One region of the Pantoea brenneri genome, then DNA from elsewhere that is predicted to be linked to it. Evidence: predicted binding sites of a transcription regulator. Region 1 holds the regulator's gene; each other region holds the start of a gene.
What was found. Region 1 encodes LexA, which represses DNA repair genes until DNA is damaged. Its sites were predicted from a motif close to TNCTGTATGTACATACAGNA; they were not measured.
Positions count from the first base shown of each region.

Region 2: the regulator LexA is predicted to act here: its motif matches at 7,814-7,833, upstream of dinB (DNA polymerase IV).
Region 3: the regulator LexA is predicted to act here: its motif matches at 6,361-6,380, upstream of AABB92_RS06525 (metal-dependent hydrolase).

Region 1 covers NZ_JBCGBG010000003.1:31,635-41,649, forward strand. The annotation lists gene plsB (glycerol-3-phosphate 1-O-acyltransferase PlsB) at 1-1,900, opposite strand, end outside; gene AABB92_RS13765 (diacylglycerol kinase) at 2,029-2,397, shown strand; gene lexA (transcriptional repressor LexA) at 2,503-3,117, shown strand; gene dinF (MATE family efflux transporter DinF) at 3,222-4,544, shown strand; gene AABB92_RS13780 (CsbD family protein) at 4,716-4,928, shown strand; gene zur (zinc uptake transcriptional repressor Zur) at 5,001-5,522, opposite strand; gene AABB92_RS13790 (conjugal transfer protein TraF) at 5,973-7,223, shown strand; gene dusA (tRNA dihydrouridine(20/20a) synthase DusA) at 7,330-8,325, shown strand; gene pspG (envelope stress response protein PspG) at 8,503-8,769, shown strand; gene AABB92_RS13805 (quinone oxidoreductase) at 8,977-9,960, opposite strand.
Region 2 covers NZ_JBCGBG010000001.1:2,245,714-2,255,728, reverse strand. The annotation lists gene AABB92_RS10705 (1,2-dihydroxy-3-keto-5-methylthiopentene dioxygenase) at 1-197, shown strand, start outside; gene mtnA (S-methyl-5-thioribose-1-phosphate isomerase) at 251-1,273, opposite strand; gene mtnK (S-methyl-5-thioribose kinase) at 1,396-2,595, shown strand; gene fadE (acyl-CoA dehydrogenase FadE) at 2,786-5,239, opposite strand; gene lpcA (D-sedoheptulose 7-phosphate isomerase) at 5,492-6,070, shown strand; gene AABB92_RS10680 (class II glutamine amidotransferase) at 6,121-6,888, shown strand; gene dpaA (peptidoglycan meso-diaminopimelic acid protein amidase) at 6,859-7,599, opposite strand; gene dinB (DNA polymerase IV) at 7,845-8,900, shown strand; gene AABB92_RS10665 (sugar ABC transporter substrate-binding protein) at 8,962-10,015, opposite strand, start outside.
Region 3 covers NZ_JBCGBG010000001.1:1,391,615-1,401,629, reverse strand. The annotation lists gene yddG (aromatic amino acid DMT transporter YddG) at 1-715, opposite strand, end outside; gene nadE (ammonia-dependent NAD(+) synthetase) at 776-1,600, opposite strand; gene AABB92_RS06545 (multidrug effflux MFS transporter) at 1,719-2,921, opposite strand; gene osmE (osmotically-inducible lipoprotein OsmE) at 3,225-3,560, shown strand; gene AABB92_RS06535 (DUF6515 family protein) at 3,633-4,007, opposite strand; gene AABB92_RS06530 (L-cystine transporter) at 4,204-5,595, opposite strand; gene AABB92_RS06525 (metal-dependent hydrolase) at 5,748-6,338, opposite strand; gene kduD (2-dehydro-3-deoxy-D-gluconate 5-dehydrogenase KduD) at 6,480-7,241, opposite strand; gene kduI (5-dehydro-4-deoxy-D-glucuronate isomerase) at 7,258-8,094, opposite strand; gene hxpB (hexitol phosphatase HxpB) at 8,270-8,938, opposite strand; gene AABB92_RS06505 (YniB family protein) at 9,084-9,620, shown strand; gene AABB92_RS06500 (fructosamine kinase family protein) at 9,626-10,015, opposite strand, start outside.

The sequences.
Region 1 (10,015 bases):
TGGTCTGATGCTGCTGCACAATAGCGGCAATCAGCGACGGCATCACCAGCATGTGGTGAATGTTGTTGCGATAATAGGTCATCAGCACCGCCTGCTCACGTGGCAGGATGATGATGTCGCCAATGCTGTCTTTCTCGCTCTCAAACTTATTCATGCCCATTGCATGATCCAGCAGCGCCTCTGCCGAGAGATCGGGCACCGTGGCGTTGGCTGAATAAGGCACGTTACGCAGCAGCTGGGTATAGCACTCAAGCTGCTCAATCAGCTGTTCGCGGGTTAGTGAGCGCTGACGTGAGGCGAGCAGCGCGGTGACGCACAGGTTCATGGCGTTGGCCGCGCCCGCTTCATTGATGCGTACCATTAAGCTCGCCGCGATGTCATTCACGGTGGGCGTTAACCAGCTTGGACGCTGCGGTTCGATAGGATCGATCGACTCACGCCATTCCGGCACGCGCTTGTTGAGATAGTTAACCAGCGGCAGTGGTTCGCCAAAGTTAACGTAGCCCTGGCCGAGGTTGCGCAGCTTACGTAAGCCATGCACCATCTGCATGAAGCCCTCTTTCTCTTTCGCCGCGCCGCGTAGCTCTTTGGCGTAAGTACCCACTTCCATGACATGTTCGTAGCCAATGTAAATCGGCACCAGGGTGATCGGGCGATTCCCCCCGCGCAGCATCGCCTGCAGGGTCATGGCTAAGGTGCCGGTTTTCGGATCGAGCAGGCGACCGGTGCGTGAACGTCCCCCTTCGACAAAGTATTCAACCGAGTAACCGCGGGTGAACAGTTCGCCAAGATATTCACGGAACACCGTGGCATACAGCTTGTTGCCTTTGAAGGTACGACGGATAAAGAACGCGCCCAGACGACGGAAAATCGGTCCGGCTGGCCAGAAGTTGAGGTTGATACCGGCGGCAATGTGCGGCGGCACCAGTCCCTGATGATAAAGCACGTAAGAGAGCAGCAGGTAATCCATGTGGCTGCGATGGCACGGCACATAGACGATTTCATGGCCATCCTGCGCCAGCTGACGGACTTTTTCGCCGCCATTAACATTGATGCCCTGATAGAGCCGGCTCCAGAGCCAGCCCATGACGCGGTCGGTGACGCGAATCGCTTCATAGGAGAAGTTTGCCGCGATCTCTTCCATCATCTCAACCGCATTTTGCTGCGCTTTTTCATGGGAGATTTTTTTGCTGCGCGCTTCATCTTCAACCGCTTTTTCAATCGCTTTCGATTGCAGCAGACGATTAAACAGATCCTGACGTGCCGGTAAGCGTGGGCCAACCGCCGCCAGCCGCTGGCGGGCGAAATGAATGCGCGCCACCCGGGCCAGTTTCTGGGCGATTGATTGGTCGGTGCCGTGTTCGGTTGCCATGCGGCGCAGCGAAACGGTCGGCGAGAAACGGACAAAACTGTCGCGTCCATGCCAGATCACCGCAAAGAATTTCTGCACGCCGTTCAGCACCCGCAGGTGCGGCGTATCTTCGCCCTGAACCTCACGACCAGGCGCCCGGCCAAACATCACCGTCACCGGCAGCATCTGGATATCCAGCTTGGGGTTATTGCGATGCAGGTCCAGATAATCGTGAAAAATCTTCACCGATTCGACGCTGGGCACAAAATAGGGGAACACACGCGGGCCATCGTGGATAAAAACGTGGCGCGGCAGCAGCGAACCATCAATCTCCAGCGGAGAAAGCGGGTCGGGCAGATGATGCCGCAGGCACTGCGCGCGTAAAGTCAGTAAGTCAGCCTTCGAATCGTAAGGCAAAACGTACATAATGGGCCGGGTCGGGTCCAGACCATGTTCAGAAACGGGATCGGCCGGAATGGCCTTACTCTTTACCAAAAACGACAGTGGTAAATTCAGTAATTTGTAATAAAGTTTACGCCAACCTGACATAGACAACATGAAGCCTCTTGTTAGCAAAGCGCCGCAAGCATACCAGAAAGCGCAGCGAAGATCTGTGGTGGTGCCATTTGCACGCAGCCCAGACATTGACGTCAATCCGATGAAAGGGTTCCACTTATATGGCAAATAATGCCACGGGTCTTGTAAGAATAGTAAAAGCCGCAGGTTACTCATGGCAGGGCCTGCGTGCCGCCTGGCAACACGAAGCGGCTTTCCGCCAGGAGGCGCTGGCCGCGCTGGTGGCCATTATTGTGGCCTGCTGGCTGGATGTCGATATTGTCTCTCGCATCCTGATGATCGGGGCAGTGGTGCTGGTGGTCATTGTTGAAATCCTCAACAGCGCCATCGAGGCGGTAGTGGATCGTATTGGCCAGGAGCGCCACCCTTTAGCCGGACGGGCAAAGGATATGGGCTCGGCGGCGGTGCTGATCAGCATCTTACTGGCACTGTTTGTCTGGATCGCGCTGCTTTGGTCGCATTTGCGATAAGCCTTCCACAACGCGCCAGATGGCGCGTTTTGCCTGAGAATCGGTTTCCATTTCACCAATACCTGTATATACTCACAGCGACTGTATAAACAACCAGGGGGCGGGATGAAAGCATTAACCAGCAGGCAGCAGCAGGTCTATGACCTGATTCGCGACCATATTACTCAAACGGGCATGCCGCCTACGCGTGCAGAAATTGCCGCGCAGCTGGGTTTCCGCTCGCCGAACGCGGCAGAAGAGCATCTGAAGGCACTGGCACGCAAAGGGGTGATTGAGATTGTCTCTGGCGCCTCTCGCGGTATTCGCCTGTTGATGGAAGAAGAAGCATCTGAAGGTCTGCCGCTGATTGGCCGGGTTGCTGCCGGTGAGCCGATCATGGCGCAGGAGCACATCGAAACCCATTACAAAGTGGATCCGGGCCTGTTCAAACCTTCTGCCGATTTTCTGCTGCGCGTCAGTGGAATGTCGATGAAAGATATCGGGATTATGGATGGCGACCTGCTCGCGGTACATAAAACCCAGGACGTACGCAACGGCCAGGTTGTTGTGGCCCGTATTGATGATGAAGTGACGGTTAAACGCTGGAAGAAGCAGGGTGCTATTGTGCATTTGCTGCCTGAAAACAGTGATTTTGAGCCGATCATTGTCGATACGCGCGCCCAGTCGCTGACGGTAGAAGGTCTGGCGGTCGGTGTGGTTCGCAACGGCGAATGGCTCTGAGTCTGACATAACCGCGCATTCGTAGCGTCTGATGCTATTCTGTCTGCCCTAATTTTGTCGCTGCTGCTCCCCTCTCTGCAGCGACACCGAGCACGGAACTGCGAATGCGTTTTTTAACGGCTACCGACAAAAACCTCTGGCGGCTGGCGCTGCCGATGATCCTTTCTAACATCACCGTTCCCTTACTGGGGGTGGTCGATACTGCTGTCATTGGTCACCTCGACAGCCCGGTCTATCTGGGCGGGGTTGCGGTCGGCACGACAGTCACCAGTTTCCTCTTCATGCTGCTGCTGTTCCTTCGGATGAGTACTACCGGCCTGACGGCGCAGGCTTTTGGTGCCGGCGATAAAATGGCGCTGGCACGTGCGCTGACCCAGCCTTTAATTATTGCGCTGCTGGCTGGCGTGCTGTTCATCTGCCTGCGCTCGCCGATTACTACGCTGGCGGCCGATCTGATTGGCGGCGATCCCAAAGTTTTGCAACAGGCGGCACTGTTTATTCAGATCCGCTGGTTAAGTGCGCCCGCCACCCTGGCAAATCTGGTGATCCTTGGCTGGCTGCTGGGCGTGCAGTACGCGCGTGCGCCGGTCATCCTGCTGGTGATCGGCAATCTGGTCAATATTGTGCTCGATCTGTGGCTGGTGATGGGGCTGCACTGGGGAGTGGCAGGCGCGGCAACCGCGACCGCGCTGGCGGAGTATATAACGCTGGTCGTCGGGGCAGTGATGGTCTGGCGGGTATTGAAACTACGTGGCATCACCACCGCAATGCTGAAGCAGAGCTGGCGCGGCGATATTCAGCGGCTACTGCGTCTTAATCGCGACATTATGCTGCGTTCGTTAATGCTGCAGCTCTGTTTTGCCTCGCTGACCGTGCTGGGCGCACGTATCGGTCCGCAGGTGGTGGCGGTGAACGCCGTGCTGCTGATGTTTATCACCTTTACCGCCTATGCGCTGGATGGTTTTGCCTACGCAGTCGAAGCCTTCGCCGGTGAGGCGCATGGCGCGAAAGATGGCAGCAGGCTGCTGCGCGTCTGGGATTCTGCCTGCCGACAGGCGCTGGTGGTGGCTCTGATGTTCTCAGTAATTTATGCGTGTTTCGGCTCGCATATCGTGGCGCTGCTGACCTCGATTGAACAGCTGCAACAGGCGGCCGATCGCTATCTGATATGGCAGGTGATCCTGCCGCTGGCGGGCGTCTGGTGCTATCTGCTGGATGGCATGTTCATCGGTGCAACCCGCGGCCGGGAGATGCGTAACAGCATGATGGTGGCGGCACTTGGTTACTTCCTGACCTTGCTTAGCGTCCCGCAGCTGGGCAACCACGGCTTGTGGCTGGCGGTCACCGTTTTCCTGGCGCTGCGTGGCCTGTCGCTGTGGCTGATCTGGCGTAAACACTGGCAGCAGAACAGCTGGTTTAACGCCTGATAGCTGGCATCTGATGTCCTCCGGCTACAGATTATTCTGTATTGTTCCGGCAAACCTAAAATCTTCTACTACAATTAACCGTAAGCAGCGCAGTGAATCAGCGCTTTATATCGTCATTTTGTTTTCTTTCAAGATAAATGATGTAACCAAAGGATGACATAGAGGTCTGCCATGAATAAAGATCAAGCGAGCGGCAACTGGAAGCAGTTCAAAGGCACAGTAAAAGAGAAATGGGGCAAGCTGACCGACGATGATATGCAGGTTATCGAAGGCAAACGCGATCAGCTGGTCGGAAAAATTCAGGAACGTTACGGCTATGCGAAAGAAGATGCAGAGCGTGAAGTAACGGACTGGGAAGGTCAGAACAAAGATTACCGTTGGTAATCACAAAGATTTACGGATAAAGCTCCTACCCGCCGGTACGCTCATACCGGCAACCGCACAAGGATGTGCACATTACCCGCGTTTTCCCCGCTTTTTACCCTCACTTTGATGATCGTGCTGACAACTTTCATGATGGGTGCAGGCTTCGACTTCGACACAATTCTCACATAATCCATGCGCTTCAATCACGCTATGACGCAGGGCAAACTGTGCCTCACCAGCCAGTGTGGCGATAATCTTCTCTACTCCCTGCGCCTGCTTTTCGGTTACCGCCGCACAGCGATCACACACCAGCATGACCGAGGTGTGTGCCGGTGCCTCGAAATGGTGACACATTACGTAGCTATTATTGGACTCCACCCGGTGGATAAAGCCCTGTTCCAGCAGGAAGTCCAGCGCCCGATAGACCGTAGGAGGCTTGGCCTGGGGTTCGCTAACCCTGAGTTGATCCAGCAGATCATAAGCGCTGATCGATCCTGGCTGCTCAGCCATTAATCGCAACACTTCAGCCCGCTGCGATGTCAGACGCACGCCGCGCTGCAGGCACAGTTTTTCCGCCTGGGTCATTATTTGCTGTGACGTCATGTTTGACATGGAAACTCTCCGCTGGATAAGTGATGTTATTTTATCACACAAATTTTCGCGGCGCAGAGGTTGGTTTTTGCCTGATAAAACAGCAAATTCTGGCCGGTGGTCGATTAAAAACGCTGTGTGAGCATCAGGAGAGGCCGCTATCGGCACCCAATCAGATCCACTCGCCGACCGGTTAAGGTGGCCTTTTCAGCGCTTTTGCTTTGCATCTCACTGAGTTAAGAAGTAATGTTCAGCAAGACTTAAGAAATGTCTGGTATTATTTTATTTATTACCGGGTATTTTGAACAAAAATAAAGTTTTATTGATTGGAAAACATCCAATCCTTTGAATTAAGCGACTGTTTCCTTTGAATTCACAGCAATAACGCGTTAGCCAGGGTTCACAATAGGGCTAACAAACTATTCAGTCGTTGAATGTTTCAACGGCATTTTCTCAGGTGATGGCAGGCAAATGGTGAAAAAATCCGCTCAACGCTCAGCGCTGAAGTACACCGCTGTAGTGAACGCGCTTTTCCTTTCTTCTTCCGCCATGGCGGCGGGGACCTGGTATGATGCACGCAATGACGCCATGAGCGGAACCGGCGTCGCATCTTCTCTTTATGGCTCAGCCGTGCTGGCCAACCCGGCTTTGATGACGCGAGCTAAACCCGACGATAGCGTCAGTATTATTTTCCCTTCAGCCGGTATTCAGGTCACCGACAAAGATCACCTGATCGACAAAGTGGATGACATCACCGATACCGTTGATCGCTACCGCGAGGTGATCGGCAACCTGACCTTTGCCGATTATCTGCGTGGCTATCCTGAAGTGCGCGCTGCTTCAGGCGATGTCGCTAACCAGTTAAGTGATTTGCGTGGCAATAAAGCGGACGGCAACGCCGGGGTGGCGCTGGCGGTCACTATTCCCAACGAGACGCTGCCTTTCGCCTTTATCACCAAAGCCTATGGATCGGCTCATGTGCGAGCCAATGTGGTCCAGAGCGATATCGACTATCTGCGCGGCGTAGCTAACGGCACGGTGCTTCCGCGTCCGGGCGATCAGGACAATCTGCGCTCCAGCGCCAACGGCCTGGCGGCGCTGGTCACCGATTATGGCGTCGCACTGGCGCATGAGTTCACCATTGCCGGTCAGCCGGTGTCGGTAGGCGTCACGCCGAAATTGCAAAAAACCTGGCTGTATAACTACACCGCCAGCATTTACAACTACGACAAAAGTGACATCAACAATAGCCAGTATCGCAGCACGGACACCGGCTTTAACGTTGATGCCGGTCTGGCGACCACGTTTGCTGAAAACTGGACGCTGGGCATCACCGGTCAAAACCTGGTATCCCGCGATCTGCAGACCAAAGAGGTCAACGGCTTCCGTGATACTTACCAGATCCGTCCGCTGGTCACCACCGGTCTGGCCTGGGATAAAGGTCCGTTCACCGTGACCGGCGATGTCGACCTGACTGAAACCAAGCGTTTCAAAACGCAGGAAAACAGCCAGTATGCGGCGGTCGGTGCGGAATATCGGGTGCTCGACTGGTTACAGTTACGTGCCGGTTATCGTGCGGATATGCGTTCGAACGATGAAAACGTCGCAACCGCCGGTTTCGGCCTGTCACCGTTTAATAAAGCGGTGCATCTGGATCTGGCTGGCTCGGTCGGGGCGAACAATACCTGGGGCGCGATGATGCAGCTGGGCTTCAATTTCTGATCTTCTTTGATACCGCAGTTCGGGGCGGGCGATGCACTATCGCCCGCCCTTGTGTTATCCTTGCACAGAATTCAATCACCCTCATTTACCGGATTATCTGCGCTTCATGACCGATACTGTTTCTTCGCAACGTTTCTCGATTGCCCCGATGCTCGACTGGACCGATCGCCACTGCCGCTATTTTCATCGCCAGCTGACCGGCGATACGCTGCTCTACACCGAAATGGTGACCACCGGCGCGATTATTCATGGTAAGGGCGATTACCTGGCCTATAGCGAGGATGAACATCCGGTCGCCTTACAGCTGGGCGGCAGCGATCCCGCTGCGCTGGCGCATTGCGCCCGACTGGCAGAGCAGCGCGGTTACGATGAAGTGAACCTGAACGTCGGCTGCCCCTCTGACCGGGTGCAGAATGGCCGCTTCGGGGCCTGCCTGATGGCAGAAGCCGATCTGGTTGCTGACGGCATCAAAGCGATGCGTGATGTGGTGTCGATTCCGGTGACGGTGAAAACGCGCATCGGGATTGATGAACAGGACAGCTATCAGTTTCTGACCGATTTTGTCGGGACAGTGGCCGAGCGCGGTGGATGCGAGACGTTTATCATTCATGCGCGTAAAGCCTGGCTATCAGGTCTCAGCCCGAAAGAGAACCGCGAAATTCCGCCGCTTGATTATCCACGGGTTTATCAGCTGAAGCGGGACTTCCCGCACCTGACGCTGGCGATTAACGGCGGTGTGAAAACGCTGGAAGAGGCGCAAACCCACCTGCAGCATCTTGATGGCGTCATGATGGGGCGTGAAGCCTATCAAAATCCCGGCATTCTGGCACAGGTGGACCAGCAACTGTTTGGTCGTCAGCATCCGGCGGCTGATCCGGTGGCGGTGGTCCGCGCCATGTACCCCTATATTGAAGCCGAACTGGCGAAGGGCACTTATCTGGGCCATGTGACACGTCATATGCTCGGTCTGTTCCAGGGGATTCCGGGTGCACGCCAGTGGCGACGCTACCTGAGTGAAAATGCCCACAAACCAGGCGCGGATGTGCGCGTACTGGAAGCTGCACTGGCACTGGTGGCGGACAAAATCCCGCAGGAAGCCTGATCGACCTGCGCCCAGGAGACCAGCCCGCAACGGCTGGTTTTTTTTGCGCCATTTTTTGGTTATTTTGACTGCTTGCAGGATAGCCACACCGGGCTGTTGTCAGGTAAAACAAGCAGTTAAACATTGGCACGTTTCTTGTAAAGATTGACACAATGAGTCTCAATAAGGAGCGCTAACGTGGAAATTTTATTTGTATTGGGGTTTTTCCTGATGCTGTTGCTTACCGGTGTTTCATTGCTCGGCGTACTGGCTGCGCTGGTGGTCGCCACGCTGGTAATGTTCGTCGGTGGACTGTTTGCACTTGTTATCAAAGTGTTGCCGTGGCTGGTGCTGGCAGTGGTCGCGGTCTGGCTGCATCGCGCCTATTTCGGCGATCGCAACACGCGAGAATGGCGTAAGCTAAAGCGTAAGATCAACAACTTAGACCGAAAAGGCTGGCGTTAAATGCGTAGATGATCACAGTGTGACGTTTTGCTTAGACGATATCTGCAATTAAACATATTTTTTACTTATGTTTTCTGGCAGGATAGTCGTCGTTGAGTCGAAACGAATTCATCGCCGCTGTCCCTACACCAGCGCGAACGAAAATAAAAAAAGAGAAGGGCTTCCTGCGGGAAGCCCTTTTTGTATGCCAGACGGCGTTGCCGATGGTCAGGGAATCAGCAGGCTCGACCCCTGAGTAGCGCGGCTTTCCAGCATCTGATGCGCTTTGCCCGCCTCCTTCAATTCAAACTTCTGCTGTTCCGGCACGTCCACTTTGATCGCGCCGCTGGCCAGCAGCGAAAAGAGTTCGGCACTGGCGGTTTCCAGCTCCTGACGGTTAGTGATGTAACCGAACAGCGACGGGCGGGTAACAAACAGTGAGCCTTTTTTATTCAGAATGCCCAGATCAACCCCGGTCACCGGGCCGGAAGCGTTGCCGAAACTGACCATCAGACCGTGACGACGCAGCGAGTCCAGCGATGCTTCCCAGGTATCTTTACCGACCGAGTCATACACTACGCCAACCTTTTTCCCCTGGGTAAGCTCGCTGACGCGTGCGGCGATATCCTCTTCGCGATAGTTAATTGTTGCCCAGGCACCGGCATTCTTCGCCAGCGTCGCCTTTTCAGCCGAACCGACGGTACCAATCAGGTGCGCGCCCAACGCTTTTGCCCACTGGCAGGCAATCAGCCCGACACCGCCGGCGGCGGCATGAAACAGGAAGGTCTCATCCGCTTTGATTTTATAGGTCTGGCGCAGCAGATACTGAGTGGTCAGCCCTTTCAGAAAACTGGCTGCCGCCAGCTCAAAGCCGATCGCGTCGGGCAGGTGCATCAGCCGATCTTCTGCTACGTTGTGCGCTTCGCTGTAGGCGCCGAGGGCTGCCTGACAATAGACCACCCGATCGCCAGGCTTAAACAGCGTCACGTCACGGCCGACGCGGGTAACGACGCCCGCCGCCTCGGTACCGAGACCGGACGGGAAGGCTGCCACCGGATAGAGCCCGCTGCGCAGATAGGTATCGATGTAGTTAATGCCGATGGCGCGATTTTCTACCTGCACCTCATTACCGGCAGGATCGGCAAGTTCAAAATCAGCCCACTGTAAAACGTCCGGACCGCCGTGCGCGTTGAACTGAATACGCTTTGCCATTCTGACTCCTGTGATTGTTTCATCATGAGGGTGAGGCGCGCACCCCAACTGAGGT
Region 2 (10,015 bases), on a different contig from region 1:
TGCATCTGGATGGCGAGATCCTGCAGATCCTGTGCGAAAAGAACGATCTGATCTCGGTGCCTGCCGGTACGCCACACTGGTTTGATATGGGATCGTCGCCGCATTTCACCGCGATTCGGATTTTTGATAATCAGGAAGGGTGGATCGCTAACTTTACCGGTGACAGGATTGCCGACGCCTATCCACGACTGGCGTAATCGGCTGAGCCGCTTCGGCCACCGCGCAGAACAGTGCGCGGTGGCCGTCTGACTCACTGGGGCTGGAAAATTCCCGCCGCTACCTGCTCCGGTGTTACCACGCCGGTATCCAGAACCCAACCGCTAATCAGGGCGGCTGGCGTCACATCAAACGCCGGGTTGTAGACGTTCGCCGCTTCAGGTGCCCACTGCACGCTGCCAAAACTGCCGGCCACGCCGGTCACTTCACTGGCAGCGCGCTGCTCGATCGGAATCGCCGCACCGTTCGGGCAGCTGCGATCCAGCGTGGTGTGCGGCGCGGCCACATAAAACGGGATCTGATGATAGTGTGCCAGTACCGCCAGGCTGTAGGTGCCGATCTTATTGGCGACGTCGCCGTTGGCGGCAATCCGGTCAGCGCCGACCCACACTGCGTCCACCTGTTTGCTGGCCATCAGACTGGCGGCCATGCTGTCGGTAATCAGGGTATAAGGAACCGCCCGTTCGCCCAGCTCCCAGGCCGTTAGCCGGCCGCCCTGCAACAGCGGACGGGTTTCATCGACCCAGACGTTGTTAACCCGGCCCTGCTGATGAGCGAGGATGATTACCCCCAGCGCGGTGCCGACGCCCGCCGTTGCCAGCCCGCCGGTGTTACAGTGGGTCAGCAGCTGGCTGTTGGGTTTTACCAGCGTGCTGCCTGCGGTGGCAATCGCCTCGCACAGCTGTTTATCTTCTTCGACCAGTCGCCAGGCTTCCTCGGCCAGCGCGGTAGCGAACGCCGGTTGCGCCAGCGCCTGTTTCATCCGATCAAGGTTATTCATCAGATTGACGGCGGTAGGGCGGGCAGCACGCAGGATCGCCAGCGACTCAGCCAGTTGCCTCTGCGTCTGTCCCTGTTCTGCCAGCAACGCCAGCAATAACGAGGCGGAAAGGCCAATCAGTGGCGCACCGCGCACCCGCAGCGCGTGAATATGCTCAACCAGCTGCGCCACACTGTGCGCTGGTAGCCAGTTTTTTTGCTGCGGCAGCGCCTGCTGATCGAGGATCCAGAGCTGATTGTCACGAACCTGTAAGCTGGTGGTTTGGAGAGTCTGCATGGTGGGTGAAATCCCTGTTGCGTTAATGTCAGATATTGTGCCAACATGCTCGACGGATGTATAGACGTCTGAACGGCTTTTACACCGGGTTTATTCAGCCTTCGAATGATGAGGAACAGGCAATGTCGCAATACCGTACCTTCACCGCTGCTGATGCGGTGGACTATGCCCGACAATTCGGCGGTCTGGATAATCCTTCCGCCCTGAGCCGTGCCGAGGAAATTGGTGACGGCAATCTTAACCTGGTGTTCAAAATTTATGACGATCAGGGCAACAGCCGGGTGGTGGTCAAGCAGGCGTTGCCTTATGTGCGCTGCGTCGGCGAGTCATGGCCTCTGACGCTGGATCGGGCGCGGCTTGAAGCGCAGACCCTGGTCGAGCACTACAAATATTGCCCACAGCACACGGTGCAGATTACCCATTACGATGCGGATCTGGCGGTGATGGTGATGGAAGATCTCTCCAGCCACCGTATCTGGCGTAGCGAGCTGGTAAAGGGCGTTTACTATCCTGACGCGCCACGGCAGCTGGGCGAATATCTGGCACAGACGCTGTTTAACACCTCCGATTTCGTGCTGCATCCGCATCAGAAGAAAGCGGAAGTGGCGCGCTTCATTAATCCGGAAATGTGCGAGATCACCGAAGATCTGTTCTTTAACGATCCCTACACCGATCATCCGCGTAACAGCTATCCGGCGGCGCTGGAGCCGTTAGTGGCCAGCCTGCGTCACGATGATGCGCTGCGTATTGCGGTAGCTGGTCTCAAGCACCGCTTCTTTGCCCATGCCGAAGCCTTGCTGCATGGCGATATCCACAGCGGATCGATTTTTGTCGCGGACGGTAGCCTGAAAGCGATTGATGCTGAATTTGGCTATTTCGGGCCGATGGGCTTTGATATCGGCACCGCGCTCGGCAATCTGCTGATCAACTATTGCGGCCTGCCCGGTCTGCTGCCGCCGCGTGAAGCCGCCGATGCCCGTGAGCAACGCCTGAGCGATGTGCATAGCGTCTGGACAACCTTCTCCAGCCGTTTCCAGGCGCTGGCGGCGGAGAAAACCGCTGACGTGGCGCTGGCTTATCCCGGCTATGTCGATGCCTTCCTGCGCAAAGTATGGGCGGATACCATCGGCTACTGCGGTACCGAACTGATTCGCCGCACGGTGGGAATGTCACATGTGGCGGATATGAAGCTGATCGCCGATCCGGCGATGCGTACCGACTGCATCCGTAACGCGATTAACCTGGGACGCACGCTGATACTGGCGGCCGATCATGTAGAAAATGTGGATGCGCTGATTGCCCGCATCCGTCAGGCAGGATAAAAAAGGCCGACGTGATGTCGGCCTTTAGATAAAACAAGAATCTTGCTGGCGATGAGGGGGATGCCAGCGCAGGAAGCACGCTCAGATTAAACGCTAAAGCCATTGATGGCGTTGTTGCGTCTTTACGGAGGGCATACGCTCCCTGAGCCTGCGCTCAATTAACGGGCCGACATCACATCGGCCCGCCGCCTTATGCCGCCTCGCTGGCACGTGCCGAAGCGGATTGAGGTTTCTTCTCTGGCACCGGTACCGCCAGTGCATCCGCTTCAAACTCATCCACATTGATAGAACGCAGGCGGCTGGTTTCTGCGCGGCGCAATATCTCGGCTTCTTTATCGTCAATCCAGCCCTGCTCCAGCGCCCGTTTTGCCAGCTCATCCAGCCGGGTAAAGGAGAGGTGCTGCTTGCTCTGTTTGCTCAGTCTGTCGTGAATCACTTCCGCAGCCATTACATCCTGCAACGCCTGTTCCAGCTGACCGGCCGGATTGTTATCAACCGGTGCCAGATACTGTCCGCGTCCCAGACGTGTGCGGGTGGCAGACGGCAGTTGCAGCATTTTTGCCAGCTGATGATCAAGACGATCGGACGGTGCCGGGCAGTGATGACCACCGGCGAAAATCACCAGGCGTAACGCACCCGCCACCAGCCGGTTAGGGAAGTTGCGCAGCAGGTCATCGATAGCCACTTCCGCCTGATGCAGCGCATCCTGAACGCCCCAATGCACCAGCGGCAGATCGGCTTCGTTACGGCCTTCATCGTCGTAGCGCTTCAGCGTGGCAGAGGCCAGATAAAGCTGGCTCAGGACATCACCCAGTCGCGCCGAGATGCGTTCACGACGTTTCAGGCTACCGCCCAGCACCGCCATTGAGACATCTGACAGCAACGCGAGGTTGGCGCTGATGCGGTTGAGATGCTGATAATAACGACGCGTCGCATCACGGGTCGGGGTGGCGCTGGTGCGTCCGCCGGTCAGGCCGAGCCACAGACTGCGCACCTGATTACTGCCGACGTGGCCGATATGGCTGAACAGCGCCCGATCAAAAGCGTCAACGTCGTTACTGGCCGCGGCCGCCATCTCCTGCAGAACATAAGGATGGCAACGAATTGCCCCCTGGCCGAAGATGATCATGCTGCGGGTTAAGATGTTCGCCCCTTCAACGGTAATCGCGATCGGTGCACCCTGATAGGCGCGCGCCAGGAAGTTGCTGTTACCGAGCATAATGCCTTTACCGCCGGCAATATCCATCGCGTCGATGATCGCCCGCTGACCGCGATGGGTGCAGTGATATTTCACAATCGCCGACAGTACCGCCGGTTTTTCACCCTGCATAATACCGGCGGTGATCAGCGTTGCTGCCGCATCCATCACGTAAGCATTACCGGCAATGCGTGCCAGTGGCTCTTCAATCCCTTCCATTTTACCGATCGACAGTCTGAACTGACGGCGGATATGGGCATAGGCACCAATTGCCAGCGCCACGCTTTTCAGGCTGCCGGTCGAGTTGGACGGCAGGGTAATGCCGCGACCCACTGACAGACATTCAACCAGCATACGCCAGCCCTGTCCGGCCATTTCCGGTCCGCCGATGATGTAATCGATCGGCACGAAAATATCCTTACCACGGGTCGGACCGTTCTGGAACGGCACGTTAAGCGGGAAGTGACGGTGACCGATTTCCACGCCGGGGGTGTTGGTCGGGATCAACGCGCAGGTAATGCCCGGATGGGTGTTATCGCTGAGCAGATGATCGGGATCGGACAGTTTAAACGCCAGCCCCAGCACGGTCGCGATAGGCGCCAGCGTGATGTAGCGTTTGTTCCAGGTCAGGCGCATACCCAGCACCTGCTGACCCTGCCATTCACCCATACACACTACGCCGGTATCGGGAATCGCACCGGCATCTGAGCCGGCTTCCGGGCTGGTCAGGGCGAAGCAGGGGATTTCATCGCCACGCGCCAGACGCGGTAAATAGTGGTTTTTCTGTTCGTCAGTACCGTAGTGCTGCAGCAGTTCGCCCGGACCGAGCGAGTTCGGTACACCGACGGTAATCGCCAGGATGCCCGATACGCCAGCCAGTTTCTGCAACACGCGAGCCTGGGCATAAGCGGAAAACTCCAGCCCGCCATACTCTTTTTTGATGATCATCGCGAAGAAGCGATGCTGTTTCAGATAAGCCCACAGTTCCGGCGGCAGATCGGCCATTTCATGAGTAATCTGGAAATCATTCGCCAGCCGGCACGCTTCTTCAACCGGACCCTCCAGGAAGGCCTGCTCATCCGGTGTCAGGTGCGGCTGAGGATAGTTATGCAGCTTCTGCCAGTCCGGTTTGCCCTGAAACAGATCGCCTTCCCACCAGGTGGTTCCGGCATCGATCGCTTCTTTCTCGGTGCGTGACATTGGCGGCATCACCTGCTGAAAACGCTGCAGTATCGGTTTTGAAAACAGATTACGGCGCAGCGACGGCAGGTTAAACGGCAACAGAATAATAGCCAGTGGCAGCAGCAGCCACGGCGTCCAGAGGTGTGCGGCCGCCATCGCCGCGGTCCACAGCAGCAGAATCAGGCTGCTCAGCCGCAACGACAGGCGGTGGTAGAACAGGGCGCCAATCAGCACCACCGTGGCAAGTATCGAAACAACCATCATAATGAACCGCTCCGTAAGTAGTAAGAGGTCTGACCTGTTGAGTAGAGGTTTAGAGCAGTTGGCTCTTTTTATCAATTCGTTTACATCGCAATTACAACCTGACTCACAAAATCAATTTTCCGACCCGTTTCGCTGGCGGCTGTGCAGAGATAATGCCAGCGGCGATCGGGCCGGAATGGCGTGATGCTTTGCGCCGCCCAGGCATTCCGTTAAACTTGCTGCGATTAACCTCTGCTAAAAAAGGACCTCCCTATGTACCAGGACATCATCCGCTCTGAGCTCAACGAAGCCGCCGATACGCTGAATAAATTCCTCAGCGATGACGCGAATATCCATGCGATCCAGCGTGCTGCGGTGCTGCTGGCTGACAGTTTCAAGGCGGGCGGCAAGGTGCTCTCCTGCGGCAACGGTGGGTCGCACTGCGACGCGATGCATTTCGCCGAAGAGCTGACCGGTCGCTATCGTGAAAATCGTCCTGGCTATCCGGCGATTGCGATTTCAGACGTCAGCCATCTCTCCTGCGTCAGTAACGACTTTGGCTACGATTACGTCTTTTCGCGTTATGTTGAAGCGGTAGGCCGTCCGGGCGATGTGCTGCTGGGGCTCTCCACCTCCGGCAACTCGGCCAACATCATTAAGGCGATTGAGGCGGCGCGGGCGCAGGGGATGAAAGTGATCACCCTGACCGGCAAAGATGGCGGTAAGATGGCGGGCAGTGCTGACATTGAAATCCGGGTGCCGCACTTTGGTTATGCCGATCGCATTCAGGAGATCCACATTAAAGTGATCCATATTCTGATGCTGCTGATCGAAAAAGAGATGGTGAAGTAACACTCTGGCCTCTCGCCTGGCGGGAGGCGTCTTACTCTAAGGTGGTGGCTATGTGCGAATTGCTCGGGATGAGCGCCAATGTTCCCACGGATATCTGTTTCAGCTTTACCGGCCTGGTGCAGCGTGGTGGCGGAACCGGCCCACATAAAGATGGCTGGGGCATTACCTTTTACGAAGATAAAGGCTGTCGTACCTTTAAGGATCCTCTGCCGAGCTTCAATTCGCCGATAGCGCGGCTGGTGCAGGAGTACCCGATCAAATCGCATTCGGTGGTGGCGCACATCCGCCAGGCGAATCGCGGTCAGGTCTCGCTGGAAAACACCCATCCGTTTACCCGCGAACTGTGGGGCCGTAACTGGACCTACGCCCATAACGGGCAGCTAAAGGGCTACCGTCAGCTGGAGACCGGGACCTTTCGTCCGGTCGGGGAGACCGACAGCGAAAAGGCGTTCTGCTGGATTTTACATCAGCTGGCGACGCGTTATCCCCGCACGCCGGGTAACTGGCCAGCGGTGTTTCGCTTCATCGGTGAACTGGCGGGCAGCCTGCGGCAGAAAGGGGTGTTTAACATGCTGCTGTCGGACGGGCGTTATCTGATGGCCTTCTGCTCCACCAACCTGTTCTGGATCACCCGACGCGCGCCGTTTGGCCGCGCACAGCTGCTCGATCAGGATGTAGAGGTTGATTTTCAGCAGCACACCACGCCGCATGACGTGGTGACGGTGATTGCGACGCAGCCGCTGACGGCCAATGAAACCTGGCAGCGGATTGTGCCAGGTGAGTGGGCGTTATTCTGCCTTGGAGAGCGCCAGGAATGAGCGTGAAGCAGCTTCGGGATTGGTCACTACCGGGCTGCTGTTCATCACATACTTACCGCTGGCGACGTTAACCGTTGGTGGCTGGTGATACTTCGCAAAATAAGCGTAACCCGGCTGCAACTGCTGCCAGAAACTGGCGTAGGTAGAGTAACGGTGACGCTGCATATTGCTGTCGGTCATGCGGAATGGATAGATACTGATGCTGATATCCTGCTGGCCGTTACGCAGCGCCGCATTGACATAAGTAAAGATCTCATCCATATAGGCGTTCGTCATGGCATAGCAGCCAATCGACTTACAGTCGCCATGAATCATCAGGTAGTTACCGCTGTAGCCCTGATTGCGATCGTACTGGTTCGGAAAGCCGATATTGATCGCGCGATAAAACCGGCTATCCGGTTTCAGCTGGTTCAGCCTGACGTTATAAAATCCTTCCGGGCTTTTGAAATCGCCTTCACGACGTTTCGGGCCGAGACCACCAGAAAAATTACAGATGCGATAGGTATCCAGCAGGCGGTATTCGTTACCAATTTTGCCGTACAGTTCGAGGGTACGCTCTTCCTTGAAAATCTGAATATAAACCGGCGTGCCGAGTAACTGTTTCTTTAATTCTTTACTGACCGGTGCCGCTTGCTGAGCGGGTTCTGGGGTCATTGCCATGCTGAGGGCTGGCAGTAAAATCATCGCAAACAGGAGTGCGATTTTGCCCATGCTGTGTGTACCTTGAGGTGAAGAGAACAATGACGCGAATCGTGCGTCTCTGCTTGCATTATCGGAACTATCCGCTACCGCAGCGCAACATTAAACATTGTCTGTTTTTTTAGCAAGACAGCGCGCCAGAAATTCGCGATTTCCTGAACAGAATACGGACAGAAATTTGTAAACTTTAATGCCGGCCGCGACAAATATTGCAGTTACCTTCGCCAACTGTATACTTATCCAGTGCTGGAGGGGGTATGCGTAAAATCATTCATGTCGATATGGACTGCTTCTATGCTGCGGTGGAGATGCGCGATAATCCCCTGTTGCGTGACATCCCGATTGCCATCGGCGGCAGCCGCGAACGTCGCGGTGTCATCAGTACCGCTAACTACCCGGCGCGCAAATATGGCGTGCGCAGCGCCATGCCGACCGGGATGGCGCTCAAGTTATGTCCCCATCTGCGGCTGCTGCCAGGCCGCTTTGATGCCTACAAAGAAGCCTCGGCGCAGATTCGCGAGATCTTCACCCGCTACACACCGCTGATTGAACCGCTGTCGCTGGATGAAGCCTATCTGGATGTGACAGACAGCCCGCACTGCCACGGCTCTGCCACCCTGATCGCCCAGGATATCCGCGCGACTATCCTGCGTGAAACTCAGCTGACCGCCTCGGCCGGCATCGCACCGATTAAATTTCTGGCGAAAATCGCCTCCGACATGAATAAGCCGGACGGACAGTTTGTCATCACGCCGGCGGAGATGTCCGGTTTTTTACTGACGCTGCCGCTGGCGAAGATCCCGGGCGTGGGCAAGGTGTCGGCAAAAAAGCTGGAGGAGATGGGCCTGGTGACCTGCGGAGATGTGCAGAAGGCGGATTTAGCCCAGTTGCTGAAGCGCTTTGGTAAGTTTGGCCGGGTGCTGTGGGAGCGCAGCAACGGCATTGACGAGCGTGGCGTGGTGGTTGAGCGGGAACGTAAATCACTCGGGGTTGAGCGTACGCTGGCCGAAGACATTAACGACTGGGACGCCTGCCTGGAGATCATCGATTTTCTCTATGCCGAGCTGGATCGCCGGCTGAGCCAGATTCGGCCCGATAAGCAGGTGGCGCGGCAGGGCGTGAAACTGAAGTTCAGCGACTTTCAGCAGACCACCCAGGAACACATCTGGCCGGTGCTGAATAAAGAGGACATGATCGCGATTGCCAAAAAAACCTGGGATGAGCGTCGGGTCGGGCGGGGCGTCAGGCTGGTGGGGTTGCACGTCACCCTGCTCGATCCCCAGCTGGAACGACAGCTGTTACTGGGGTTGTAGCGCGGTCTGGCGATAAGTGCGCGTCAGCCTGGCGTGCCTGCCAGTACTGACGCGCCGTCACTTACTTGTGATTTTTCGCTGCCAGAGTGGCGAACCACGGCGCGACGAAATCGTCATTACTACCCCAGCCTGGGACGATTTTATTCAGCGAGGCAACGTTTACCGCGCCGGGCTGGCTGTTGAGCTGCTGCTGAGAGATCGACGCAGCCTTAAACTGATAGGTGGCTGGCGTCGCTTCACCGGCAATCTTTTTCGCTACCAGACGCATGTTTACCGCGCCAATGGTTTTCGGGTCCACCGCCACGGTCTGAACCCACGGGCTGTTCTTCTCACGCATCAGCTGCAAATCCTGGTTCGAGACATCGATGCTGTAGAGCTTGATCTCGGTACGCCCGTTCTCCTGCAGCGCTTTATAGGCGCCCTGGCTGAAGGCGTCCCACGCGCCCCAGATGGCGTCAATCTTGCCTTTCGGGTATTTCGCCAGAATGGCCCCAATCTTGTTTGCGGTATCACCCTGTACATCGGTAGAGACGGCGCCAATCGACTCCAGCTGATGAATGCCAGGATTCTCCTTCAGCAGTTTCTCGTACACCACCTGACGGCGTTCCATTGGCGGGAAGCCCGCCACCCACAATTTGACGATGTTGGCTTTGCCGTTGAAATCGCTGATTAACTGACCCAGCGACAGCTGCGCCAGCGATGCGTCATCCTGCGCCGTCACGGTCACGCCCTCAATCGGGTTATCAACCGGGGTATCAAACACCGACAGCTTAATACCGGCGTCGGCGATGCGTTTGACCAGACCGCTGGCGTAGGGCGCTTTACCGTGCGACAGCACGATGCCGTCATACTTCTGGCTGATCGCCTGGTTAACGAAATCCTGGAAACGCGCGTCGTCGCCGTTACTGAGGAAAGTGCTGACCTTAAAGCCGAGCTGACGGCCCTGCTGAATCGCACCTGCGACAAACTGGGTGGTGTTATCGTCAGAACCGAGGTTACGGATCACCGCGATGCGGATCGGGCCGTCGTGACTGGCGATAGCCGCGGGCACCGGGGTAACGGTCTCCGCGAAAGCGGCGCTGGCGTTCAGCAGGCTCAGGGCCAGCAGCGAGAGC
Region 3 (10,015 bases), on a different contig from region 1:
CGTGGTTCCACGCTGAATAGGCAATGGCGGTCGACGCCCCGATAAATAACACTTGCAGCAGCGGCGCCAGGCTAAACGTCATCGGTGCCGCTGGCGCGCTCAGTAAGTATTTAAGCCACAGTGCCATCGCGGTCAGGATAAAAAACAGCGTGACCCCATTCGCCCCTCTGGCGTAGCGACGGGTGACATTATTGTAGAGTGCCCAGGTGACGGCGGCGATAAAAGCCAGCGAATAGGCGGTGGGGTTACGCAACAGGTTCTGCCACATCAGGCCGGGTGAACCGCCGCCGTTGGCTTTCATCACCCAGAAAATGCCCAGCAGAGAGAGCGCCAGTCCCGGCCACAGCCACAGGCGAAAACGCTGCTGGTTAAATGGGATCGCCAGCACCACGGTGAGACAGGGCCAGAGATAGTTAATCATCCCCAGCTCCAGCGACTGGCTGCGATCGCTGGCCAGCCCAATTGCCAGCGCCAGACAGATTTCATAGCCGACAAACAGCGCGCCCCCGATAGCTAAATAGGCGGCGGGGATCGCACCCGGTTTTGGCAGACCGCGGGTAACACACAGCAGCAGGGCGGTGGTGGTATAGATCAGTGCAGCGCCGCCGGTGGGGCCAAAGGCTTCGCTGACGCTGCGCAGCAGGCCAACGGTGGTACTCCAGAGCAGAATGGCAGTCAGACCGATCAGGGTGGCGCGTGGGACAGGAGCAGGCATGTCACTCTCAACCGGGTAAGGCGCTAAAGCCTCCCTTGCCGCAGCAAGGGAGGAGCGGGATTACTTCCAGAAATCGTCGAAAACGGTAATCGGTGGGCGACGTTTGTGCTCGGTTTTCAGATACCAGCCTTCAATGATTTTTGCGTTATCAGGATCGATGGTTTTGCCTTCCAGATAGTCATCAATCATCTCGTAGGTCACGCCCAGCGCCACTTCATCCTGCAGGCCGGGACGATCGTCTTCGAGGTCGGCCGTCGGTTTCTTCAGGTAGAGATGTTCCGGACAGCCAAGCTGTTTCAGCAGCTGTTTGCCCTGGCGTTTGTTGAGGCGGAACAGCGGATTAATGTCGGTGCCGCCATCGCCATACTTGGTGAAGAAGCCGGTGACCGCTTCAGCCGCATGGTCGGTACCGACCACCACGCCTTTGGTCATGCCTGCGATACTGTACTGCGCTTTCATTCGCTCACGCGCTTTTTCATTGCCGCGCACGAAGTCAGACAGCGTAATGCCGGCCGCCTGCAGCGCCCGCTCACTGGCGAGCACCGACTCTTTGATGTTCACCACCAGCGACCGATCGGGCTGAATGAACGCCAGCGCGTCCTGACAATCCTGCTCATCGGCTTGCACGCCATAAGGCAGGCGCACCGCGATAAAGGTGTAGTCGTTATCGCCGCTCTCCTGGCGCAGTTCGCTGATTGCCAGCTGCGCCAGTTTACCCGCCAGGGTAGAGTCCTGGCCGCCGCTGATCCCCAGCACCAGCGTCTTAAGACCGCTGTGCCGCTTCAGGTAGGACTTAAGAAAATCGACGCTAACGCGCACTTCGTGATCGGCGTCGATAGTGGGCTTAACGCCCAGTGCTTCAATGATTTCCTGCTGCAGTGACATGAACTTCTCCTCAGGTCAGTGGCCCGTCGGCTCGATGCGAACGTTTTATTAAAGCTAACGTGCCTCAGCGAAAACAACAAGCCAAAGCGGCAGCCGATTGCAGTTAACCGTTGCGAAATCAGACAGTTTTCACCTGCGGCAGCGGTTTTTTTGCCAGCAGCAGGAACATCAGGATCGCCAGCATAAAGCAGCCAAAAATGGTGGCGGTCATGCTCAGCACTGAGGTGCCGCCAATACCGGTAATCGGCACGGTGAGGGCGCCCAGGGTGAACATGGTGACGCCAATCACTGCTGAGGCGCTGCCGGCGCGATGGCCCTGGCTCTGCATCGCCAGTGATGAAGCGGTGGTCGCAATGACCCCGTTACTGGCAATGGTAAAGAACAGCGCCACCAGCAGCAGTGGTAAAGGTGCCTGCGTCAGTGCGGCCAGTAGCAGCAGGCTGGAGGCAACAAAGGCCAGTGTCAGCCCGCCTTTCAGTACCCGATATTCTCCCCACAGCGGGCAGAGACGGGCGCTGGTCTGGGACGCGATCACCAGTCCGACACCGTTAGCCGCAAAGCAGAAGCTAAATGCCTGCGGTGACAGACCGTACAGCTGTTGCAACACGAACGGCGATGCGCCGATATAGGCGAACATGCCGGACATCATAAAGCCCTGGGTCAGGCAGAAGCCCATAAAAGGACGATGGGTAATTACCTGGCCCAGCGCGGCGTAGGCGGAGAAAATCGAGCCTTTACTGCGGCGCGCATCGGGCAGGGTTTCATGCAGCTTCCAGCGCGCCAGTAAAATCAGCAGTACCGCAATGCAGGCGAGCACCACAAAAATGCCACGCCAGTTAAGCACCGTCATCAGCACGCCGCCGAGTACCGGAGCGGCAATCGGTGCCAGACCGTTTACCAGCATCAGCAGGGCGAAGAAGCGGGTCAGCTCGTGACCGCTATACATGTCACGAGCGATGGCGCGTGATAACACCGCGCCGCCCGCGCCGGCCAAACCTTCAAACAGGCGAGCCAGCAGCAGCTGATGAATATCCTGCGCCAGCGCACAGCCGATCGAAGCGATAAACAGCAGTACCAGTGACAAAGCCAGCGGTCGCAGACGACCAAATTTGTCGCTCATCGGACCGAAAACTAACTGGCCGGCACCCAGACCGAGTAGTCCGGCGGTCAGGCTAAGCTGCGCCGTGGCGGTTTCGGTGTGCAGGTCCCGGGCCAGCTGAGGCAGCGCGGGCAGGTAAAGGTCGATACAGAGCGGGCCGAGTGCGGCCAGCAGGCCCAGCGTGATGGCATAAACCAGCCGGTTGGAGTGTGCAGGTGTCATTTATCCTCAGTATCTGAAGCGATGGGTGAATGAAAGGCGGACAACGCATTAGCGGGCGGTTACTGATGCCGGCGTCATCCCGTGAGCCGCCGGTGAGGGCAACCCGCGCCCCGGCGACGCTTTTATGCTGGCTAAGGGGACCTGTTTTTTGCCGCAGATTATACGTGCCCGTTGACAGCAAAACAGCCTTCTTTACGAAATCCTGACGGTTGTCAGCGCATTAAAAGTTCGCCATAAACTTGATAAACCTGAATTTATGTTCCAGGCTTGTCTGCACATGGACAATAAATGAGGAACAACAAGATGAATAAAGTGATGGGATGTATCGCTGCGGCGCTGACGCTGGCTGCCCTGTCTGGTTGTACGACTTACGATCGCGCTGAAAGCTATGTGACTAAGCCGGTGGTAAAGGATGTTAAAAAAGGCATGACCCGTGACCAGGTTCGTCAGATCGCTGGCACACCGTCTACTGAAATCACCATGGTTCACGCGCGTGGCACCTGCCAGACGTATGTACTGGGCCAGCGTGACGGCAAAGCGCAGACCTATTTCGTGAGCTATAACGATACCGGTCGCGTAATGAACTACGGCTTCCAGAGCTGTGCGGAATACGATACCGATCCGCAGGTTCAGCAGTAAGTCATTCGCTGCAAAGCCCCGATTGAATAATAAACGGCCCGTCATCTGACGGGCCGTTTTTCGTTTCGGCCGTTATAAGCCTGCCGGACGCGGAACCTCGACGTAATCGCCATCTATCTGCCGCTGGTAGTAATGCCCCTGCTGCACATAAAAGCGTTTACCGTTGAAGTCCAGCACCCGCATGTCATCGCTGACCCGGCGCTCTTCAGGCGGTTCGACCACCACATACTCTTCGCCATGGCGCTGATAATAGTTGCCGTTAAGCAGGTAATAGGTCAGTCCGCCGATCAACACCGCTGTTGCGGCTTCAGGTAAAAAACGCACCGGACCGGGCCCGCCCCAGTGTGGGCCAGGACCACCATGTGGACCCCATCCGCCAGGATGAGCGAAAGCGATAGCCGGGGTTAACAGGGTTAACGCCAGCAGGGAGGCGATAACTTTTTTCATCGGGCATTCTCCTTATAAGACTGCCTGCAGAATTGGCCTTTTAGCGACTAAAGACAAGCGCTAAAGCGGCGAATTTTCGCCTGTTTACCATGCTTAACGTTTTCTTAACGGCGTCGCCATCAAGCGGGGAAATTATGGAGAGAAAGCGGGAGAAGAGCAGAAAACCTGGCGCGGGCGCGCCAGGTTTGATACCGGATTAACGGTGTGCCAGTTCGGCGTGTTCGTCGCTGTCCAGCACGCGCTTATCGGTCAGACCTAACCAGCGGCTGGTGAGGGAACCAGCCGTCATGGAGCCATTGACGTTCAGTGCGGTACGGCCCATGTCGATCAGCGGTTCGATGGAGATCAGCAGCGCCACCAGAGTGACCGGCAGGCCCATGGCGGGCAGCACAATCAGCGCGGCGAAAGTCGCACCGCCACCAACACCGGCTACGCCAGCCGAGCTCAGCGTGACAATCCCGACCAGCGTGGCGATCCACAGTGGGTCAAACGGATTGATGCCAACGGTTGGCGCAACCATCACTGCCAGCATGGTCGGATAGAGACCGGCACAGCCGTTCTGGCCGATTGTGGCACCGAACGAGGCTGAGAAGCTGGCAATCGACTCTGGCACGCCGAGGCGACGGGTTTGCGTCTCAACGCTCAGCGGAATACTGGCGGCGCTGGAGCGGCTGGTAAAGGCAAAGGTAATCACCGGCCACACTTTGCGGAAGAAACGCATCGGGTTAATCCCGTTGACCGACAGCAGCAGCGCATGGACGCCAAACATAATTGCCAGACCGAGGTAAGAGGCAACCACGAAGCTTCCCAGTTTGATGATGTCCTGCAGATTCGAACCGGCTACCACTTTGGTCATCAGGGCCAGCACACCGTACGGCGTCAGCTTCATCACTAAACGAACCAGCTTCATCACCCACGACTGCAGCGTGTCGATCGCCACCAGCACGCGCTGACCTTTTACTTCATCATCTTTCAGCAGCTGCAGCGCGGCCACACCAAGGAAGGCAGCAAAGATGACCACGCTGATGATCGAGGTCGGATTGGCACCGGTCAGATCGGCAAACGGGTTTTTCGGAATAAAGGACAGCACCAGCTGCGGCACACTCAGGTCAGAGACTTTGCCGACGTAGTTGCTCTGAATGGCGCTCAGACGCGCGGTTTCCTGCACACCCTGCACCAGACCTTCAGCGCTCAGACCAAACAGGCCGGTGACGAACACCCCAACCAGCGCCGAGATAGCGGTGGTAAACAGCAGCACGCCGATGGTCAGTACGCTGATTTTACCCAGCGAAGAGGCGTTATGCAGGCGGGCAACCGCACTCAGAATCGAAACAAACACCAGCGGCATTACCACCATCTGCAGCAGCTGCACGTAGCCATTGCCAACGATGTTAAACCAGCTGATGGAGGTTTTAACCACCGCGCTGTTTTCACCGTAAATCAGCTGCAGCACCAGGCCGAACAGTACGCCGATCACCAGACCGGTCAGCACTTTCTTCGACAGGCTCCAGTTGTTGCGGCTGAAACGGGAGAGCAACACCAGCAGCACCACAAAGGCGACGAGGTTAAGCGTAAGAGGAAGGTCCATACTGAAACTCCAGAGTAATGCGGTTTTCCGCGTCGGGAAAACCGCATAATGTTAATCACGAATTAAGACTGCAGGAATGGTATCAGCAGGAGAGGGTGCAGGCCTTATATCCAAATGGCATGCTTTATAACTTAATCGCTTAATTTGTTGATTTAATGCGCAGTCTGACTGGAAATCAACCGACCAACACCATTTTGTAGCGTATCAAATAGCTGAGCGGGCCAGCCGTTTGCACCAAACGAAGGCATACCCACCGGGAACCACAGCGCATAGCCAACCAGTCCAAGGCACAAAGCCCGCTCAAGCTGGTTACCTTTCTGACTTTTCAGAATAGGTAGACGAAAGCGCCAGCGGCAGGGCCATAACAGAGGTACGCCCGCCGGTGTCAGCATGTCAGCAACAATATGGCTGAGATAACCCAGCGTCAGTCCCTGCAATACATCAGGCGGAATCGGCGACTCAGCTGGCAGGTTAAGCTGAAACAGCCACAGCCCGGCAGCCACCGCCAGTAAACTGTGGGTAAAACCGCGATGGCCAAATGCCCGTGCAATCGGATGAGAGAGCCAGCGTAGTCGTTGTCCGAGCAGCGATTTGGGGTGATCGATGTCGGGCAACAGGCAGGTCAGCAGTGCCGACGGAACAAGATGCCACCAGTCTGCCTGCGCCAGCACCGGTGTAAGTTCAGCACGTTTAGCGAAAATGGCACTCGCAATGGCAAAAATGATATGGCCCTCGGCCGTCATGATGGAACCTGGCTGCAAAGAAAACTGTCGATGCATCCAGTATAGGGATTTATCCAGTGAATGAGAACATGTGACGCTGTAACGAAGCGTGAATTTAACTAAAAAAAGCGGACAATCCCGGTGGCGTGTCCGCCCGATAAATCAGCGCGCCAGCCAGCCGCCATCCACCGCCAGCGTAAAGCCGTTAACGTAGTCAGAGGCGGCTGAGGCCAGGAACACCACCGGCCCCATCATATCGTCGGGTACGCCCCAGCGTCCGGCCGGAATACGCCCGAGAATCTCTTCACTGCGCGCTTCATCACTGCGTAACTGTTGGGTGTTATTGGTGGCCATGTAACCGGGGGCAATCGCATTGACATTAATATTGTGCTTCGCCCATTCGTTCGCCATCAGGCGGGTCAGCCCCATTACCGCACTTTTTGACGCAGTATAAGAGGGCACGCGAATCCCACCCTGGAACGAAAGCATCGAAGCAATATTGATAATTTTGCCGCCGTTACCTTGGGCGATAAACTGCCGGGCTACCTGCTGTGACAGAAAAAACAGACTCTTGCTGTTGAGATTCATTACATCATCCCAGTCCTGCTCGCTGAAGTTCAGCGCATCTTCGCGGCGGATAATCCCGGCATTATTCACCAGAATGTCAATTTTACCCGCCGCGGCCAGCGCCTGCTCAACCACCGAGCCGACCACCTCCGTTTTCATCAGGTCAGCCTTTATCGACCAGAAACGGCGGCCCAGCGCTTCCACTTTGCTTTGGGTCTCGTCCGGTCCTTCGCGGTTGACGCCGACGATGTCGCATCCCGCCTGCGCCAGACCCAGCGCCATACCCTGTCCTAAACCGGTATTACAGCCGGTCACCAGCGCCACTTTCCCTTCCAGGCTAAACGCATTCAGTACCATGATATTTCTCCTCTGCTCAGCGTAGTTCGCTGATTTTGACGTGGTCCATGTCATCAAAGACCTGATTTTCGCCCACCATGCCCCAGATGAAGGTGTAGCGCTGCGTGCCGACGCCGGCGTGAATCGACCAGCTGGGTGAAATCACCGCCTGCTCGTTATGCACCAGCAGGTGACGGGTTTGCTGCGGCTCGCCCATCATGTGGAAAACCGCACTCTCCTCGCTCATGTCGAAATAGAAATAGACCTCCATGCGGCGTTCATGGGTGTGGCACGGCATGGTGTTCCACAGGCTGCCTTCCTCCAGTTTGGTTAAGCCCATGGTGAGCTGACAGGTCGGTAGCACGTCCGGCACGATGAACTTATTGATGGTGCGGCGATTGGAGGTGGCAGGATCGCCGAGTGTGGCGGTGGCGGCCTCCTGTAAGGTGATTTTTTTATCCGGGAAGGTCGCATGCGCAGGGGCGCTGTTGTAGTAGAACTTCGCCGGCTGGGCCGGATTCAGACTGCGGAACAGCAGATTTCGCGCACCCTTACCGATATAGAGTGCCTCTTCATGGCCGATTTCCCAGCTTTTGCCATCCACTTCCACCAGTCCGGGGCCACCGATATTGATCATGCCCAGTTCGCGGCGTTCAAGAAAGTAGCTGACGCCTAACTGCTTACCCATTTCGTCGCCAATCGTTACCGGGTTATTCACCGGCATTACGCCGCCGATGATAATGCGATCGATATGGCTGTAGGTCAGGGTGTAGTTATCGGCAGTAAAAATCGTTTCAATCAGAAACTCGCGGCGCAGCGCGTCAGTGTCCAGCTGTCTGGCGTGATCACTGTGAATGCTTTGACGAACGTCCATCTCAGGCCTCTCTGCAGATCAGGTTAAGCATGCCCCGGAACAGGGACTGTCTGGGCATCTTAGGCAGAGCGGGATATGAATTCAATAAAAATGAAACGTTGTTTTAATTATTTGCGGAGTAGATCAACAGTACGCCGAAGCGGGTTAAACAGCCCGCCTGCTGGCGGGCTTGCACTTAACCGTGTAAATCGGCCAGCGTCAGTTGGGTCAGGTCATCCAGCCGGACATCTGCCAGCGCCCAGCGCGGATCGTCCCGGTGCACCGCCGCCGGAACCACAATCGAACGCATCCGCGCCGCTTTGGTGGCGATCATACCGTTGAAGGAATCTTCCAGCGTGACGCAGTTAAGCGGGTCGATCGCCAGGCTGGCGGCCGCGTTGAGATAGACCTGCGGATGGGGTTTGCTGTAAGGCAGCGCTTCCGCCGAGGCGAGCACGTCGAAATAGTGCCGCAGGTTGAAGATCTCCAGTACTCGTTCCAGCATCGCCAGCGGTGAGGCGGAGGCGAGGCCAATTTTCAGGTTTTGCTGCCGGCACAGCTGCAGTGCGGCCTCAACCCCTGGCAACAGCGGACGGGTCTCTTCAATCAGCGTCATCGCCCGGGCAATGATGCGCTGCGTGACCTCCTGCTGACTGGGACCGTTCCACGGCAGCGTTTCGTACCACATACGTACTGTCTGATCGATGCGTAAGCCGAGCGTGTCAGGCAACTCGTTGCGGCGCGACAGGTCGACATCCAGCGTCGAAAAAATATCCAGTTCAGCCTGATCCCACAGCGGCTCGGAATCGATTAATAAGCCATCCATGTCAAACAATGCGGCGAGAACGGGGCGGTGATAGGGCATCTGAGGTCTCCTTATAAAGTCTGACTTACCTTAGCATTGATCGGCCGGCTGCGGGTCGCAGAGCAGCCAGCCACGCTTTATTTGGGAAATTTCGTCATTGGCAGGTAGACTTACAGCAAATTGGATTTTGGGTTCAGGAGATATCATGACCTATCAACAGGCTGGCCGCATCGCCATCCTTAAGCGTGTGGCTGGCTGGGTGATTTTTTTACTGGCGCTACTCTCGACGATTATTTCTGTGCTGAGCTTTATGTTTAAGCACAGCGAAAAGCAGCCAGGCATTGACGCAGTTATGCTCGATTTTGTCCATGTGATCGTCGACATGATCCGCTTTAATACCCCGTTCCTTAACGTGTTCTGGCATAACTCGCCGGTACCGGAATTTAACGGTCAGATGAACCTCGGGTTCTGGCTGATCTATATTCTGATCTTTGTCGGGCTGGCGCTGGAATCATCAGGCGCGCGGATGGGACGTCAGGTGCGTCATGTCAAAGAAGGCATTGAGGATCAGTTAATTCTGGAGCAGGTGAAGGGCAGTGAAGGGCGCACCCGCCAGCAGCTGGAAGAGAAGGTGCGCGTCCCGCGCCACACCATCTTTCTGCAGATTTTTCCGCTTTACGTCCTGCCGATCGTGATTGCCATCGCTGGCTATTTCGCGCTGTCGCTGCTGGGCTTTATCTGATGCAGTCAGGCCGGTTTGGCCTGACTGGCTGACAGTGCATCCTCATCCAGCAACTGACCAATGGCGAACTGTGCGTCGCCGAGCCAGTGACCGCCGAACACGTTCGCCCGGTTTAACAGATAATAAAGCTGATAAACCGGCTGACGCTGCGAAAAGCCATCCGGCAGCGGCCAGACAGCGTGGTAGCCCTCGAAGATTTGCCGCGGCAGGTCAGGAAACCAGCTCAGCATCGCTAAATCACATTCACGATCGCCCCAGTAACAGGCGGGATCGAAGATCCACGGCCCGGTGGCGCTGCCGGCGCAGTTAGCGGGCCAGAGATCGCCATGCAGTAAAGAGGGCTGAGGATGATGCGATGCCAGCACCCGCTGCACGCAGGCAATAATCAGTTCAGT